DNA from 4 places in the Duffyella gerundensis genome. Region 1 is predicted to be linked to each of the others. Evidence: predicted binding sites of a transcription regulator. Region 1 holds the regulator's gene; each other region holds the start of a gene.
What was found. The regulator CRP, encoded in region 1, controls carbon source genes, mostly activating them, when cyclic AMP is high. The targets are predictions, from matches to a motif close to ATGTGANNNNNNTCACAT.
Positions count from the first base shown of each region.

Region 2: the regulator CRP is predicted to act here: its motif matches at 1,286-1,303, upstream of EM595_RS07340 (enolase C-terminal domain-like protein).
Region 3: the regulator CRP is predicted to act here: its motif matches at 1,901-1,918, upstream of deoC (deoxyribose-phosphate aldolase).
Region 4: the regulator CRP is predicted to act here: its motif matches at 1,677-1,694, upstream of psiE (phosphate-starvation-inducible protein PsiE).

Region 1 is NZ_LN907827.1:392,904-397,347, reverse strand. It holds gene EM595_RS01685 (phosphoribulokinase) at 1-843, shown strand, start outside; gene crp (cAMP-activated global transcriptional regulator CRP) at 1,558-2,190, shown strand; gene EM595_RS01675 (YccS/YhfK family putative transporter) at 2,254-4,329, shown strand; gene argD (bifunctional acetylornithine/succinyldiaminopimelate transaminase) at 4,359-4,444, opposite strand, start outside.
Region 2 is NZ_LN907827.1:1,591,655-1,596,098, forward strand. It holds gene EM595_RS07335 (PTS transporter subunit EIIC) at 1-1,198, opposite strand, end outside; gene EM595_RS07340 (enolase C-terminal domain-like protein) at 1,481-2,680, shown strand; gene EM595_RS07345 (GntR family transcriptional regulator) at 2,677-3,390, opposite strand; gene pepT (peptidase T) at 3,518-4,444, shown strand, end outside.
Region 3 is NZ_LN907827.1:704,068-708,511, reverse strand. It holds gene deoA (thymidine phosphorylase) at 1-934, opposite strand, end outside; gene deoC (deoxyribose-phosphate aldolase) at 965-1,744, opposite strand; gene EM595_RS03195 (TatD family hydrolase) at 1,952-2,728, opposite strand; gene EM595_RS03190 (CsbD family protein) at 2,903-3,091, opposite strand; gene EM595_RS20565 (DUF1328 domain-containing protein) at 3,126-3,287, opposite strand; gene osmY (molecular chaperone OsmY) at 3,404-4,018, opposite strand; gene prfC (peptide chain release factor 3) at 4,304-4,444, opposite strand, start outside.
Region 4 is NZ_LN907827.1:3,461,253-3,465,696, reverse strand. It holds gene EM595_RS15870 (YjbH domain-containing protein) at 1-1,602, shown strand, start outside; gene psiE (phosphate-starvation-inducible protein PsiE) at 1,738-2,133, shown strand; gene malG (maltose ABC transporter permease MalG) at 2,222-3,112, opposite strand; gene malF (maltose ABC transporter permease MalF) at 3,125-4,444, opposite strand, start outside.

The DNA of each region.
Region 1 (4,444 bases):
GTTACCGGCTCCAGCGGCGCCGGTACTACCACCACCAGTCTCGCCTTTCGCAAGATTTTTCAGCAGTTTAATTTGCAAGCGGCCGAACTGGAAGGTGACAGCTTTCACCGTTTTACCCGGCCTGAAATGGATATGGCGATCCGTAAAGCGCGCGATTCCGGGCGCCACGTCAGCTATTTTGGCCCAGAGGCTAACGATTTTGGCCTGCTGGAACAGACCTTTATTGAATACGGGCTGAACGGTACCGGCCAGTCACGTAAATATCTGCACACCTATGATGAAGCGGTGCCGTGGAACCAGGTGCCTGGCACCTTTACGCCGTGGCAACCGCTGCCGGAACCCACCGACATCCTGTTTTACGAAGGCCTGCACGGCGGCGTCGTCACACAGCAGCATAACGTGGCGGACAAGGTCGATTTGCTGGTCGGCGTGGTGCCTATCGTCAATCTTGAGTGGATCCAGAAGCTGGTGCGCGATACCAGCGAGCGCGGTCACTCGCGTGAAGCGGTGATGGATTCCGTGGTGCGCTCAATGGATGATTACATCAATTTCATCACGCCGCAGTTTTCGCGCACGCACATCAACTTTCAGCGCGTTCCAACGGTGGATACCTCAAACCCCTTCGCCGCGCGGGATATTCCCTCGCTGGATGAAAGCTTCGTGGTGATTCACTTCCGCGGCCTGGAAGATATCGATTTTCCTTATTTACTCGCCATGCTGCAGGGCTCGTTTATCTCGCACATCAATACGCTGGTGGTACCGGGCGGCAAAATGGGCCTGGCGATGGAACTGATTATGACGCCGTTGGTACAACGTTTAATGGAAGGTAAAAAGATCGAATAAAATGCAGCCGGGCCGCGGGCGGCAATCACAAATATTTTACAAATCGTTAACCTTAGCGGTTTGACCATTGCCCGCTGCGCCAGCCGTTACGCCTGTTAATCATCACGTATTGGTGTTCTGCAGGTGCGCTATTCTCTCCTCGCCCTTGTCCTGATTTTTGCGCTGCGGACGATCATGATATGAGATCGGGCGATACAGACTGCCGATAATACTTTTCCGCTATGCAAACCAGCCCGCTCTTGCCGTCAGCAGCAAAGAAAACGCACGACTGCACTGCAAATGCTTGCTACCAGTGATATTATCCTCGCCGCAATCACGCACCGGCCCGTCAATACTCATGCTGTTACGCAGTACTGCACGCCTGAGGATTCTCCTAAAAGCGGGGATTATGCTCTTCGCTCCGCTGACATGCGCTTTACTATAACCATTGATCGAGTGTGAGTATGATCGCGTCAACCTGCCCTGCTAAAAGCGCAATCTGACACGATGTACATCATGCTGAAGCGAGACAACAGAAGACAGTAAGTGAAAGCTGTGCTACAAACGAAGTTGTAATATTTTCGTTGCGCAAGCGAAAACGGGAGCACTGATGAGCAAAACTCAAAACAGCAGCCCGCCGACTTTCCTTCAAAGGAATAGCTTTACTATTTCAACGCCTGACAGGGAATCTTGCCCCTGTGTTTAGGGCACGATTACAACAGAGGATAATAGCGAATGGTTCTCGGCAAACCGCAAACAGACCCTACACTCGAATGGTTCCTGTCACATTGCCATATTCACAAATATCCATCCAAAAGCACGCTCATCCACCAGGGTGAAAAAGCGGAGACGCTTTACTACATCGTTAAAGGTGCAGTTGCGGTGTTAATTAAGGATGAAGAAGGCAAAGAGATGATCCTCTCTTACCTTAATCAGGGCGATTTTATCGGTGAGCTTGGCCTGTTCGAAGAAGGTCAGGAACGCAGCGCCTGGGTTCGCGCGAAAAGCGCCTGTGAAGTGGCTGAGATCTCTTACAAGAAATTTCGCCAGCTGATTCAGGTTAACCCCGACATCCTGATGCGTCTGTCCTCACAGATGGCGCGTCGCCTGCAGGTTACCTCAGAAAAAGTGGGCAACCTGGCGTTCCTGGACGTGACCGGCCGCATCGCACAAACGTTGCTGAATCTGGCGCGTCAGCCTGATGCGATGACGCACCCGGATGGCATGCAGATTAAGATCACCCGTCAGGAGATCGGCCAGATCGTTGGTTGTTCCCGCGAAACGGTGGGCCGCATTCTGAAAATGCTGGAAGATCAAAACCTGATTTCTGCACACGGTAAAACGATCGTCGTCTACGGCACTCGCTGATTTTTCTTACCCCGACGGCGTGATGATTGCTCATCACGCCGTTTTCTATGTTGTGAAAAGCTGATGTGGCGCCGACTCATCTACCACCCTGAAGTAAATTATGCCCTGCGGCAGACGCTGGTGCTGTGCCTGCCGGTGGCCATCAGCTGGCTGTGCGGCGATCTGCAAAAAGGCCTGCTGTTCTCGCTGGTTCCTGCCTGCTGTAATATTTCTGGTCTTGATACGCCGCACAAACGCTTTTTTAAGCGGCTAATTGTGGGCGGTTCTCTGTTTGCAACCAGCAGCCTGCTGATGCAGGTCTTAACGCTGCATGGCATTCCGTTGCCCGCGATCCTGTTTGCGATGACCATGCTGCTCGGCGTGCTGGGCGAAATCAGCCCGCTGCATGGCCGCCTGTTATCGGGTTCACTGATCGCCGCCATCTTTACCCTGAGCCTGACAGGTAAGCTGCCGATCTGGGCACCGCCGCTGCTCTATATTGGTGGCACCTTATGGTATGGGCTGTTCAATGCGTTCTGGTTCTGGCTGTGGGAAGAGCAGCCGATGCGCGAGACACTCAGCCTGATCTATCGTGAACTGGCAGATTATTGTGATAAAAAATACAGCCTGCTGACCCAGCTCACCGATCCTGAAAAAGCGCTGCCGCCGTTGCTGGCACGGCAACAGAAAGTGGTCGATCTCATTAATACCTGTTATCAGCAAATGCACATGCTGGCGGCCAATCGTGACAACAGCCACAAGCGGCTGACGCGGGCATTTCAGGTGGCACTGGATCTGCAGGAGCACATTTCGGTGAGTTTGCATCAGCCGGAAGAGGTGCAAAAGCTGGTGGAAAAGAGCCATGCCGAGGCAGTAATCCGCTGGAACGCTCGCGTCATTTCTGCTCGCCTGCGCGTGCTGGCTGACGACATTCTTTATCATCGCATGCCGGATCGTTTTGAGATGGATAAGCCGTTGCAGGCGCTGGAGAAAATCGCCCGCCAGCATCCTGATAATCCGGTAGGTAACTTCTGCTTTTATCATTTCAGCCGCATCGGCCGCGTGCTGCGCACTCAGCGCCCACTTTACCGCCGCGACCTGATGGCCGATCGTCAGCGTCGACTGCCGCTTTTACCAGCGCTACGCAGCTATCTGTCGTTGAAATCCGCCGCGCTGCGCACCGCTGCTCGCTTCGCCGTTATGCTGATGTTTGGCAGTACGCTGGCGCTGTTCTTCGATATTCCCAAGCCTTACTGGATTCTGATGACCATTATGTTCGTCAGCCAGAATGGCTACAGCGCCACGCGCGTACGCATTCAGCACCGGGCGCTGGGCACGCTGGCGGGATTGATTGTCGCCGCCGCCACGCTGCGCTTTGCCGTACCGGAATCGGTGGTATTGCTGATCATGCTGGCGATCACGCTGGGTGGCTATCTGATCATCCGTAAGTTTTACGGCTGGGCAATGGTTGGGTTTACCGTGACCACCGTCTGGACGTTGCAGCTGCTGTCGCTGAACGGCTCCGCTTTTCTGCTGCCGCGTCTGATGGACACGCTGATGGGCTGCCTGATCGCCTTTGCCGGCATGGTCTGGCTGTGGCCGCAGTGGCAGAGCGGCCTGCTACGTCAGAATGCCCATGATGCACTGGAAACCTATCAGGATGCTTTACGGCAACTGCTGGGGCCGGAGCAGTCGCCGCAAAAGCTCGCCTGGCAACGCATGCGGGTCAATCAGGCGCACAATGCGCTGTTTAACTCGCTGAATCAGGCGATGCAAGAGCCGGGCTTTAATTCCCGGTATCTTGATGACATGAAGCTGTGGGTGACGCACAGCCAGTTTATCGTTGAGCACATCAACGCCATTACCAGCCTCGCGCGTGAACACACCATGCTGACGCCTGCGCTGGCGGAACGTTATCTGCAATCGCTGGAAATTGGCCTGCAACGCTGTCAGCAGCGGCTGGAATATGATGGCCCGGGCTCGGACAGCAATGTGCTGGAGGAACCTGAAGATCTGAATGAAGGGCCGGTGACGATTGTGGAACGGCATGCAAAACGCATTCTCGATCATCTGCGCGTGATGCATACCATCTCATCGCTGGCATGGCAGCAGCGCCCGCACCACGGTCAGTGGCTGGTCAGGCGCTTACGGAATAAATAACCTGGCGGATCCGGTTGCCCGCCGGTTGATTAGTGTGCCAGGACGCTTTCCACCGCCTGAGCGAAGCGTGCCATGCCTTCGTCGATCTCTTCCGGCGTGATAATCAGCGAAGGCA
Region 2 (4,444 bases), 1.2 Mb from region 1:
CCGACGCGCAGGCGCTGGCTATGATGGTGGAGACAAAGGCCTTTTTATGCCGCGTCAGCACGCCAAACAGCGCCGGTTCGGTGATGCCGAGCAGGGCGGAAATTGCTGCCGACAGCGTGACCGTGCGATCCTCACTCTGTCGGTTAAGAAACCAGACGGCGAAGGTGGAGCCAGCGATCGCCATGTTGGCCATAAACATCATGGGCATCAGCATGTCATAGCCGCGATCGGTGAAATTCTGCAGGGCAATCGGCGTCATGGCGTGATGCATGCCGGTCAGCACCGCCAGCGGACGAATCGCCCCGACCACCAGGCCCGCCAGGCTGGCGGAGAAGCCGAACAGCCCCTCAATCAGCCACGCTAACCCCTTGCCCAGCCAGATCCCCGCCGGACCGATCACCGTCAGCGCAACCAGCGCGGCGATAAACAGCGTCAGCGTCGGCGTAAAGACGGTTTTCAGCACCGTCGGCATGATGCGATCGACGCCGCGATGAATATAGCTCAGCGCCAGTACCGAGAAGATCACTGGAATCACGCTGGAGGCGTAGTTAAAAATCGGCACCGGCAGCATCTCAAACAGCCAGAAGGTGCTGACGGCGCCCGGCGCATGGCTGGCCAGCGCTTTCGCTGCATCAATCAGCGTGGGATACATCAGGCAGGCGGCCACCGCGGCGGCCAGGTATTCATTGGTGCGAAACATTTTTGCCGCCGAGACGGCGAGAAAAAAGGGCAGGAACCAGAATACGCCGCTGGCGATCAGGTCGATGATCAACACCGTCTGGCTCTGCGCCGACAGTACCTTCAGCGCCACCAGTCCGGCCAACAGTCCTTTAATCATGCCGGCACCGGCGATAGCGGGCACGATCGGGCCAAACACACCGGACACGGTATCCATAAACAGCGAGATCGTGCTTTTACGTGCGCGCTTTTCAGCCGGTACCGCGCTGTTATCAAGGTTAAGCTGCGCCGTTAACGGCTGGAACCAGCTGTTAACCTGCGGCCCGACAATAATCTGAAACTGGTCATTCTGTATTTGCGCGCCCAGCACGCCGGCCAGGCTTTTTATTTGTTGCTGATCGACTTTGCGATCGTCAATTAAATCGAAGCGCAGACGGGTCATGCAGTGCCAGACGTTGTTGATATTTTCCCTGCCGCCGACGCCATCAATGATCTTATTAATTATGCTGGGGTTGCTCATGTTTTACTGCTCCTGTGAACGCGCCTGGTGATAGCACTAACGCGAGCTGAGTCTATGTGAGTCGGCGTGGTAAAACCAACCAATAAAAATTGATTTAGCTCACACAATCACGCTGTAAAAGGCCTTATGTGGAACGTTTATGCCAATTGGTCCGTTTTTTCGTCTCTTTATCGCAGCGGCGTGAACCAAAATAAAGTAGTGGCAAAACGCGCCCGGAGGCGGGAATAATAACGGCACATCCGGCACTGTTATTCACCGGCCGCGTTATATTTGGGAGCTGTTATGACGCCTACGCGTATTACCAATATTGAATGTTTTATTACCAAACCCGACCGGCATAATCTGGTGGTGGTGCGCGTCAGCACCGACAAAAATATCACCGGCCTCGGCTGCGCCACCTTTCAGCAACGGCCGCTGGCGGTAAAAACCATGGTGGAGGAGTATCTGAAGCCGCTGCTGATGGGCCGCGATGCCAACCACATCGAAGATCTCTGGCAGATGATGATGGTGAACGCCTACTGGCGGAACGGACCGGTGATCAACAACGGCGTTGCCGGTATCGATATGGCGCTATGGGACATCAAAGGTCAGCTGGCGGGAATGCCGCTGTATCAGCTGTTTGGCGGCAAATCGAAAGATGCGATTGCGGTCTACAGCCACTGCGCGGCGGAATCGCTGGCGGCGCTCTATCCGCAGGTAGACGCCTTGCAGGAGGCAGGCTATCGCTACGTGCGCTGTCAGCTCGGTTTTTATGGCGGCACGCCGCAGCAGCTGCATGCCACCCGTGAACCGACGCCAGGTGCCTATTACGATCAGGATGAGTACATGGCCAACACCGTGGCGATGTTCAAAGCACTGCGCGAAAAATACGGTATGCGCCTGCACATTCTGCACGATGTGCATGAACGGCTCTTTCCGCAGCAGGCCATTCAGCTGGCGAAAGCGCTGGAACCCTATCAACCCTATTTTATTGAAGATATTGTGTCACCGCAGCAGAGCGGCTGGCTGGAGCAGGTGCGGGCGCATGCCAGCGTGCCGCTGGCGATGGGCGAGCTGTTTAACAATCCGGCAGAATGGCACGATCTGATCGTCAACCGGCGCATCGATTTTATCCGTTGCCATGTGTCACAAATCGGCGGCATTACGCCAGCGCTGAAGCTGGCGGTGCTTTGTCAGGCGTTTGGCGTACGCCTCGCCTGGCACGGGCCGCCGGATATGACGCCGATCGCCGTGGCGGTGAATACCCATCTCAATATTCACCTGCACAACGCCGCGGTGCAGGAATATCTTCCCGCCGATGCGGCAACCCAGGCGGTGTTTCCCGGCGCGCCGGTGGCCGAAGGCGGCTATCTCTATCCCGGCGAGCTGCCCGGCATCGGCGTGGGCTTTGATGAGACGCAGGCCGCCGCGTATCCGCTGGTGTACCGGCCCCATGAGTGGACGCAGAGCCGCTTGCCCAATGGCGCCATGCACACGCCTTAGTCGCCGGTGCGAAAGCGCAGATTGTCGTGATTAAACGGAATCACGTAGGTGCAGGCGTAATGAATGTCGATCACGTCGCTCATGATATAGATTCGCCCGCCTTCCAGAATGCCGCGATGCTGAATATGCATCGCGGGCTGCCCACGTTTACAACCCAGCAGCGCCGCCTGCGCCTTGTCGACCGCCACCGCTTCATAGCGGGTCAGCGAATGCGAAATACGCAGGCCTTTGGCCATCACATAGCGTTGCAGTGAGCTTTCGATCACTCGCTGGTTGAGATCGGCAAAATCGGCGGCGGGCAGGCTGGAGGTTTCAATTTGCGTGCAGCGCTGATCGACATAGCGCAGGCGGCAAAATTGCCAGACATAGTCATTGTCGCCGAGGGCGAACGCCTGCTGCTGATCGCTGTCCGGCAGCTTTTTATGCAGGTTGATCATGCGATAGTGCATCTGATCAAAGCGCTTCTCGGTGATCGAGTTGTAGATCAGCGGGTTGTTACGCGCCTCGGCGGAAACATAAATCCCTGAACCCTGCACGATGCGAATAATGCCAATGCTCACCAGCTTTTCCAGCGCCTGACGAATGGTAAAGCGCGACACGCCATATTCCTCTGCCAGCTGTCGCTCCGGCGGCAGTCGCTGCAACGGCTCGGCGCTGTGCTGATAAATTTTGCTCAGCAGATCCTGAGCAATAAACTCTTTTTTCTTCATCCTGACTTTCCGATCGACGCGGGGTGGTAAAGCGCACTACGCTTTAGTATCAATAGCATGATGTGAAACAAGGCGAAGCGCCGCCAGGACGTCAATAATCACAACGGCCTGTTCTGAGGGATAAATAATGACACAATTACTTGAGCGTTTTTTAGATTACGTCGCGATTGAAAGTCAGTCACGACCGCAGGCACGGACTGTACCGAGCTCGGAAGGGCAGTGGCTGATGGCCAGAAAGCTGCAGGAAGAGCTGCTGGCGCTGGGCTTTGTTGATGTGACGCTAAGCGATCACGCGGTGGTAATGGGCACCTTGCCCGCCAATGTTGACTGGCCGACGCCGGTGATTGGCTTTATTTCCCACATGGATACGTCGCCTGATTTCACGGCGAAGCACGTTGCACCACAAATTATTGAAGACTATCGCGGCGGAGACATTGCGCTGGGCAACGGTGAAGAGGCGCTATCGCCGGTGATGTTTCCGGTGCTGCATCAACTGATTGGCCATACGTTAATTACCACCGACGGTAAAACGCTGCTGGGCGCTGATGATAAAGCGGGTATCGCTGAAATCATGACCGCCATGGCGGAGCTGGCGGCCAGCGATCGTCCACACGGTGCCATTCGCGTCGCCTTTACGCCAGACGAAGAGATCGGCCGCGGCACCGCGCATTTTGATGTCGAAGGTTTTGGCGCCGACTGGGCCTACACCATGGATGGCAGCGGCGTTGGCGAGTTTGAATTTGAAAACTTCAATGCTGCCTCCGCCACGGTGGTGATCAAAGGTAACAATGTGCATCCCGGCTCGGCAAAAGGCGTGATGGTCAACGCACTGGATCTGGCAATGCGTTTTCACAGCGAGCTGCCACCGGGCGAAACGCCGCAAAACACCGCGGGCTATGAGGGCTTTTTCCATCTGCATCAGGTGAAAGGCGGCGTTGAGCAGGCGGAGTTACACTATATCGTGCGTGATTTTGACCGCGATAATTTCGAAAAGCGCAAACAGCTGCTGGTGGATCTGGCGAAGCGCCTGAGCCGCGGCCTGCAGGCGGATTGT
Region 3 (4,444 bases), 310 kb from region 1:
ACTCCGCCGCCGCGCCGTTGTCCAGCACCGTCTGCAGCTGACGACGCGCATCGGCGTCGTCGCTGGCCAGACCGCCCGACAGTAGCATTTCGCTGCACAGCGCCAGCGTCACTTCCAGCAGACGCGGATTACGGTAGGCACCGGTGAGGAAATTCACCGCCTCACGCACTTCCAGCGCGTTACCGGCGCTGGAGGCGAGCACCTGATTCATGTCAGTCAGCAGCGCACTGGTTTTGCAACCGGCGCCGTTCGCCACGCCGACGATCGCCTGCGCCAGCTGCTCTGAGGCTTCAAAGGTCGGCATAAAGGCGCCGGAACCCACTTTGACATCCATGACCAGCGCATCCAGGCCTTCCGCCAGCTTCTTCGCCAGAATCGAGGCGGTGATCAGCGGAATAGAATCCACGGTGGCGGTAATATCGCGAGTGGCATAGAAGCGTTTGTCCGCTGGCGCCAGCGAGTTGGTCTGGCCGATAATCGCCACGCCGACCTGCTTGATCATCTGCCGGAAGCGTTCGTCGTTGGGGAAGATATCGAAGCCGGGGATCGCCTCAAGCTTATCGAGCGTGCCGCCGGTGTGACCCAGCCCACGCCCGGAGATCATCGGCACGAAGCCGCCACAGGCCGCGACCATCGGGCCAAGCATCAGCGACGTCACGTCACCCACGCCGCCGGTGGAGTGTTTATCCACCACCGGGCCGGCAAGATCCAGCGCCTGCCAGTTGAGCACGCTGCCGGAATCGCGCATCGCCATGGTCAGCGCCACGCGCTCAGAGAGCACCATATCGTTAAACCAGATGGTCATGGCCAGCGCGGCAATCTGCCCTTCCGTCACGCTGTTATCGCTGACGCCCTGAATGAAAAAACGGATCTCTTCTTCGCTCAGCACCTTGCCGTCACGCTTTTTGCGAATAATTTCCTGTGGCAAAAACATGTCGATCTCCCGATCTTTTAGCGCAAAGAGTTAGTAGCTGGAGGTGCTGGCGGCAACCTGATGGCCCGTGGCCTGCAGCAGGCTGGTTAACAGGCTCGAGGCGCCAAAGCGGAAATGACGCGCATCGGCCCAGTCGCTGCCCAGAATGTCATCGGCCAGCTTCAGGTAGATCGCCGCATCGTCAGCGGTACGCACGCCACCGGCAGGCTTAAAGCCAACCTGCTGCTGCACGCCTTTGTCACGGATGACGCTGAGCATGATTTGCGCCACTTCCGGCGTGGCGTTCACCGGCACTTTACCGGTAGAGGTTTTGATGAAGTCGGCACCGGCATCGATAGCGATTTCAGAGGCCTGACGGATCAGTGCTTCTGATTTCAGCTCACCGGTTTCAATGATCACTTTCAGCAGCACGTTAGCGGCGGCGCAGGCTTCTTTACAGGCTTTCACCAGCGCAAAACCCACTTCCTGGTTGCCTGCCATCAGCGCGCGATACGGAAACACCACGTCAACTTCATCGGCACCGTAGGCAATTGCCGCGCGGGTTTCGGCCAGCGCGATATCGATATCATCATTGCCGTGCGGGAAGTTGGTGACCGTCGCGATGCGCACCTCTGGCGTGCCCTGCTCGCGCAGCGCCTTGCGGGCAACCGGGATAAAGCGCGGATAGATGCAGATAGCGGCTGTGGTGCCCGCAGGCGAATTGGCCTGACGGCATAGCGCGATCACTTTGGCATCGGTGTCATCGTCGTTCAGGGTGGTCAGATCCATCAATTTCAGCGCGCGCAGCGCAGAGGCGGTTACATCACTCATGTTTATTCTCCAACTTGCAGACAAGGTAAACGCGCCGTGCAGCGCGCAATGTTAAAATAATAACAGACTGAACCCGACGGAAACGTGCGGACAATCACATCACCACGGCGAAGCGGCGGGCAGATGGGCAATAACGTGCCTCGCCGCGGCCTTTCAATGTGATAATTTTAACATAGAACGGGCCGGGGTTGGAAATCGCCAATGGGCTCAAAATGCGAACAGGCGTCGGGTGGTAGCGTAAATCGTGCTGGCGATCTGCTCAGCCGGTTCACTGCGCAGTTCGCACAGCGCCTGCCAGACACGCCGCACCTGTTCCGGCCGATTCGGCTCGCCCTGAAAGCCATTCAGCGGCATATCGGGCGCATCGGTTTCCAACAGCAGCGATGAGAGCGGCAGCTGCGCGATGGTGTTGCGCGTCTTGCTGGCGCGTGGATAGGTAATGGTGCCGCCGACGCCGATCGCATAGCCCAGCTTAATAAACGCCTCTGCCTGCTGCAGGCTACCGGCAAAGCCGTGTACCACGCCGCGCCGGGGCAGATCGATGCGACGCAGGTGCAGCGCCAGCTTGTCGTGCGTGCGCCGGGAATGCAGGATCACCGGCAAATCGTGGTCGCGCGCCAGCCGAAGCTGCGCATCGAGCAGCCATTGCTGTCGGCTAAAGTCCGGCTGCTCCATGTAGAGATCGAGACCGATTTCACCGATTGCCACCAGCTTAGGCGGCTTGCTGGCGAGCAGCGTGTCCAGCTGCGCCAGATGGGCATCCTGATGCTGATTAATCACAACAGGATGCAAACCCAGCGCGGCCCACAGCGGTGGGTGATCGCTGGCCAACTTCAGCACGCCGGCAAACCGGCTGGCGTCCACTGCGGGCACAATGATGTTTTCCACGCCTGCCGCGGCAGCCAGACGCAGGCTTTCCTCGGTGCGATCGATAAAAGGGGGAAAATCAAAATGGCAGTGGGTGTCGATAAACATCTCTTTCATCCGATAAACCTCAGAACAGGATTAAGCAGTTTACCTTTGGCAGGCGCGACGAAAAACAGCGATACACGAGGAAGAAAACAGAGGGCGTCGAAACGCGGATAAAGCGAGTGTTCACTGTTGTGCGGCAGCAGCGCCTTATTGCAAAAAGCGCCGCCGCACCATAAAAAAACGCCCTCAGCGAGGGCGTTTTTCTGTGCAGGCGTTGTTCAGACGTTCTCTGCCGTAATCTTCCTGTACGATACCGGAAAACCAGTCATTATTCCCTGCGGTCCAGACAGCATCGTTATCAAACCACTCTGCCCAAACCAGCCACATCTGGCCTTTCCATTGTTTCCATTTGCCAACGACGATGTCGCCATTCATGACTGAACTCCGATCTTACAGGCGATCAACTGTTCTAGAGGCGCTTACGGCCCGTGAACAGGCTGATCAGGAACAGGATGATACCTACCACGAAGACAACTTTAGCGGCCCATGCTGCGGTACCCGCCAAGCCACCAAAACCCAACGCGGCTGCAATCAGTGCAATGACCAGAAAAATAATACCCCAACGAAACATAAGCCTCTCCTTAACCATAGTGAAATCGAACTGCTTGTGCATCCAATCCAGGGGAGTATCCCGCGAATCGTCTTTTTATATACCGACTGCAGCCTGCGAACAGGCTGCATAAATCATTACGATTTAACGGTCAGGTCGTTTTTAACGCTTTTCACGCCTTCAATGGCTTTTGCGATACCTTCTGCGCGGTCTGACTGCGCTTTGTTATCGACGGTTCCTGATAACAGAACAACGCCATCATTGGTTTCCACTTTCACTTTACGTGAAGGGATGATGTCATCTGCTAACAGTTTAGCCTTAATTTCGCTGGTTGTTGCAGCATCGCCTGCATAACCTTTAACTGACTGATTTTTGCTGTCTTTAACGTGTAGCTTATCGCTAACGGATTTCACGCCTTCAACTTTTTTAACCAACGCGACGGCTTTTTCTGCCTGATCCTGAGAGGTAACGAAACCGCTCAGCGTGACCACGCCGTTGTGCGTTTTAACGGAAATGTCTGTGCTTTTAATTGCGTCGTCATCTACCAGTGCAGCTTTTGCTTTGGCAGTAACACCGCTGTCATCCATAAAACCATCGACTTTTTTCATAGAACTATCGATTTTAGAACCTGCGCTGTCGGCGGTGTTCTGTGCTTTATGGGTCATGGTTTCTTCTGCCAGAGCAGAACCACTCATCAGCGCAGAACCAACCAGTACAGCCATCAGAGTTTTAGCAATCTTAGTCTTGTTCATCGATTTCTTCCTTCTATCAGTTGATTCACCTGCATCTGCAGGCTTACAGCAAAATTTACGCTTGCTGTTGAAACGGGTGGTACGGAATTAACCCGTATAACACCGCACCCGATGAAGTAATCATAGACGGCAATTTCCGTTCTGCTTGATTTTTTGGTTAGAAAACAGGGGAAAGGAATTTTTTAAGAGGAGTCTGTAGCGATGCATGCTGAGAAAACAGCAGAGGTGAGCGATTTTTATGGGCCGGGGCGCACATTATAATGCGCCCCGACGTCAATCCCGCTATTAGTGTTCGCGGGTTTTACGGAACACCACTTCCGGATAGCGTTCCTGAGTGATATTCAGGTTCACCATGGTTGGCGCAATGTAGGTAAGATTGTCACCGCCATCCAGCGCCAGATTGACTTCGTTTTTGCGCTGAAATTC
Region 4 (4,444 bases), 710 kb from region 1:
GGCAACAGCGGCAACGTTAAAAACCCGTTCTGTGAATACAGCGACAGCTTCTGTAATCGCGGGGGGGATAACACCGCCGGGTCGATCAACGGCTCGCAAATGTTCCACGGTCCGGCGGCGCTGTTTGGCGGCGTTGAATACCAGACGCCGTGGCAGCCGCTGCGCCTGAAAATGGAATATGAAGGCAACGATTACCAGAATGACTTTGCCGGTCAGCTGGAGCAGCGCAGCAAGGTCAACGTTGGCGCGATTTATCGTGTTACCGACTGGGCCGATGTCAACGCCAGCTATGAGCGTGGCAACACCTTTATGTTCGGCGTCACTATTCGCACCAACTTTAACGAGCTGCGTCAAAGCCACATCGACAGCAGCAAGCCCGCTTACGATCCGCATCCTCAGCCGCTGCTGTTGCAGTCAACCGTGGTGGCGGATCAGCTCACCGATCTGAAATATAATGCCGGTCTCGACGCGCCGAAGGTTCAGGTTAAAGGCAACACGCTGTACGTCAGCGGCGAGCAGTATAAATATCGCGATACCGTTGAAGGCGTGGATCGCGCCAATCGCATCGTGATGAATAACCTGCCGGAAAATATCGACACCATTCGCGTGACGCAGACCCGCTTCAATCTGCCGCAGGTGACCACCGAGACTAACGTCGCCAGCCTGCGTCAGTCGCTGACCGGTTATCCGCTGGGCCATGAGCAGAAGCTGGCGCAGAAACGCGTCGATCCGGTTGATCCGGGCGCGACCGAACAGGGGCTGTTTATCGCGCCAGAGCGCCTGAACTTCAACCTGTCGCCGGTGCTGAATCAGTCGGTTGGCGGCCCGGAGAGCTTCTATCTCTATCAGGTCGGCGTGATGGCGAACCTCGATTACTGGTTTACCGATCACCTGCTGGTGGGCGGCAGCCTGTTCGGTAACCTCGCTAACAACTACGACAAGTTCAACTATAACGGCGCGCCATCTGACTCCTCGCTGCCGCGCGTGCGCACGCATATTCGTGATTACGTTGATAACAATGTCTACGTCAACGATTTGCAGGCGAACTACATGGGCCAGCTCGGCAACGGCTTCTATGGCCAGCTCTACGGCGGCTATCTGGAAACCATGTATGGCGGCGTCGGCGGCGAAGTGCTTTATCGTCCGCTCGACTCACGCTGGGCGGTAGGCGTAGACGCCAACTATGTTCGCCAGCGCGACTGGGACAACATGATGAAGTTCAACGATTACAAGGCACCAACCGGCCATATCACCGGTTACTGGCAGCCTGAATTCGTGGATAACGTACTGTTGAAAATGAGCGTGGGGCAATATCTGGCGAAGGATAAAGGCGTTACCGTCGATCTGTCGAAGCGCTTTGACAGCGGCGTGTTGGTGGGCGTTTACGCGACCAAAACCAACGTCTCGGCAGATGAGTATGGCGAAGGCGACTTCACCAAAGGCTTCTATATTTCGATTCCGCTGGATCTCTTCACCGTCACGCCGAACCGTGGCCGTGCGCAGGTCAACTGGACGCCGCTGACGCGCGACGGCGGTCAGATGCTCGGCAGGAAATATCAGCTCTACAATCTCACCAGCGATCGCGATATTCGCTGGCAGTAAGGCAGACAGGGCGGGGATTCCCGCCCTTTTTTCATCCCATCCCCGCTTTTTCCACTTTCTCGTTCTGTGCCATATTGTGATCCAGCTCACAACCCATCATGATAGCGCTAATTTTCAATGATCTAAGGGCATGACATGACAGGCAAACATATTGCCACTGGCCTGCAGTGGGTGCTGAATACCGGCCTGCTGATTCTCGCTATTATCCTGATTATCTTTCTCGGCAAAGAGACCATTCATCTCGCCAATGTGCTGCTTAATATGGGCGAGCAGGAATCCTCATTTCTGCTAATCGAAGGGATTGTGATCTATTTTCTCTACTTCGAGTTTATTGCGCTGATCATTAAGTACTTTCAGTCGGGCTACCATTTTCCGATGCGCTATTTTATCTACATCGGCATTACCGCCATTATTCGGCTGATCATTGTCGATCATAAAAATCCGTTTGATACGCTCTGTTACTCCGCGGCGATTCTGATTCTGGTGATGACGCTGTGGCTGGCAAACAGCAACCGTCTGCGCCGGGAATAAAAAAAGGCGGCCATCAAGGCCGCCGAGACACAGAGAACAGCTAATAACTAACAGTGGCAACAGCAAAAATAACAAGGACAACAGGAATTTAGCCTTTAACGCCGCCAGCGGTCAGACCGCTCACCAGCCAGCGCTGTGCCAGCAGGAACACCAGCGTAATCGGCAGGGCAGAGAGCACCGCGGCAGCGGCAAAATCACCCCATAAATAGTTTTGCGGATTGAGATACTGCTGCATCCCGACCGCCAGCGTATAGCTGTTAACGTCACGCAGCAGCAGCGACGCCACCGGCACTTCGGTCACCGCCGCAATAAACGACAGAATAAACACCACCGCCAGAATCGGCACCGACAACGGCAGCAAAATCAGGCGGAAAGCCTGCCACGGCGTGGCACCATCCAGCGCCGCCGCCTCTTCCAGCGAACCATCGATGGTTTCAAAGTAGCCTTTTATCGTCCAGACGTGCAGGGCGATGCCACCAAGATAAGCAAACACCAGCCCGGCATGGGTATTCAGCCCAAGAAACGGGATGTACTGGCCGATGCGATCAAACAGGGCATACAACGCGACCAGCGACAGCACCGCCGGGAACATCTGGAAAATCAGCATGCCTTTTAGCAGGCTCGCCTTGCCGCGAAAGCGCAGACGGGCAAAGGCGTAGGCGCAGGTCGTGGAAAGCGCCACGATGCCTACCGCGGTCAGGATCGCGACTTTGATCGAGTTCCACAGCCAGAGCAGCACCGGGAACGGCGGTGGCGTGACGCTGCCGTTCTCATGCGTCACCGCAAAGCCCAGCGCCAGCTTCCAGTGATCCCAGGAGATCTGATCCGGCAGCAGGCTGCCGATCGCGTAGTTTCCCGGGCGCACCGAGATCGCCACCACCATCAGCAGCGGATACATGATCAGCGCGATAAAACCAAGCAGCAGCAGATGCGTCAGCGCCAGCCGTACTTTTTGCGTGCGGGGTTGCACAATCGCCATGAATCGAACTCCTTAATCAAATTTCATGCGGGTGGCTTTCAGGTTGAGCAGCGCCAGGCCACCGACCAGAAGGAAGATCAGCGTGGCAATCGCCGCCGCCAGGCCAAAGTCTTGCCCGCCGCCGCCTTCAAACGCGATGCGCCAGGTGTAGCTCACCAGCAGATCGGTATAGCCTGCCGGCGTGGTGGTGCCGATGCGATCCGGGCCGCCGTTGGTCAACAGCTGAATCAGCACGAAGTTATTAAAGTTAAACGCGAAGCTGGCAATCATCAGCGGCGTGAGCGGCTTCAACAGCAGCGGTAGCGTAATACGGAAAAAGTTCTGCGTGGGCGTCGCGCCATCCAGCGCCGAGGCTTCGTAAAGGTCGTCAGGAATCGCCTTCAGCAGGCCCATACAGAGGATCATCATGTAGGGATAACCCAGCCAGCTGTTGACGATGATTAGCATCAGCCGCGCCAGCGTAGGATCGCTGAACCAGCCCGGTTTAATACCAAACAGGCTCTCCAGAATCAGGTTAATCTCGCCGAAGCTCTGATTAAACAAGCCTTTGAAAATCAGAATGGAGATAAACGCCGGCACCGCATAAGGCAGAATCAGCAGTAAACGGTAAGTAGCGCGGCCACGCAGCGCTTCCCACTGCATCAGACAGGCCAGCACCATGCCGACAGCAACGGTTAACAGCACGCTGATGGCGGAGAAGAATACCGTCCAGAGAAAGATAGCGAAGAACGGCTTCTGGATACCCTGATCGGTAAAGACGCGCAGGAAGTTTTTCCAGCCAACGGTGACGGTAAAGCCGGGACTGAGCTTGTCGCTGTTCCACTGGTCGGCACTGTTTTTGGTCTGGTAGAAGCCGGTATCGTGATTCGGCCACCACACCTGATGGGTTTCGCGATCGGTTAACTGCTGACGATCGCCCACCTGATAACGCGGCTGGGTAGCGGCAAACTGACGCAGCGAACTCATGCGCAGCTGGCTGCCGTCGGGCAGACGGGCGGTGATCTGGCTAAGCGCCTGGCGATTTTGCGTAATGGCACGCAGCTTTGCTGAGGCGGTCGCGGGCAGGGCGGTGGCAGGTTGCAGCGTTAGCGTCTGTTCACCCGCGCCAAACGCGAAGGGGGCGGAAAGAAAGCGCTGGCCGTCGCCGCTCTCAAGCAGCAGCTGCCACTTCTCTTCCGCCGGATAGAGGCTGAAGTTATAGCGCAGATCGGACTGGAACTGGCGATCGAGCAGCACCTGCTGCGCCCGTTCAAACGAGAGTTGGTTGCTGCTGCTGTAGTTGGTAAAAGCGATGCCGATGGTACAGGCGAGCGGAAAAAGCACAAACAGGCC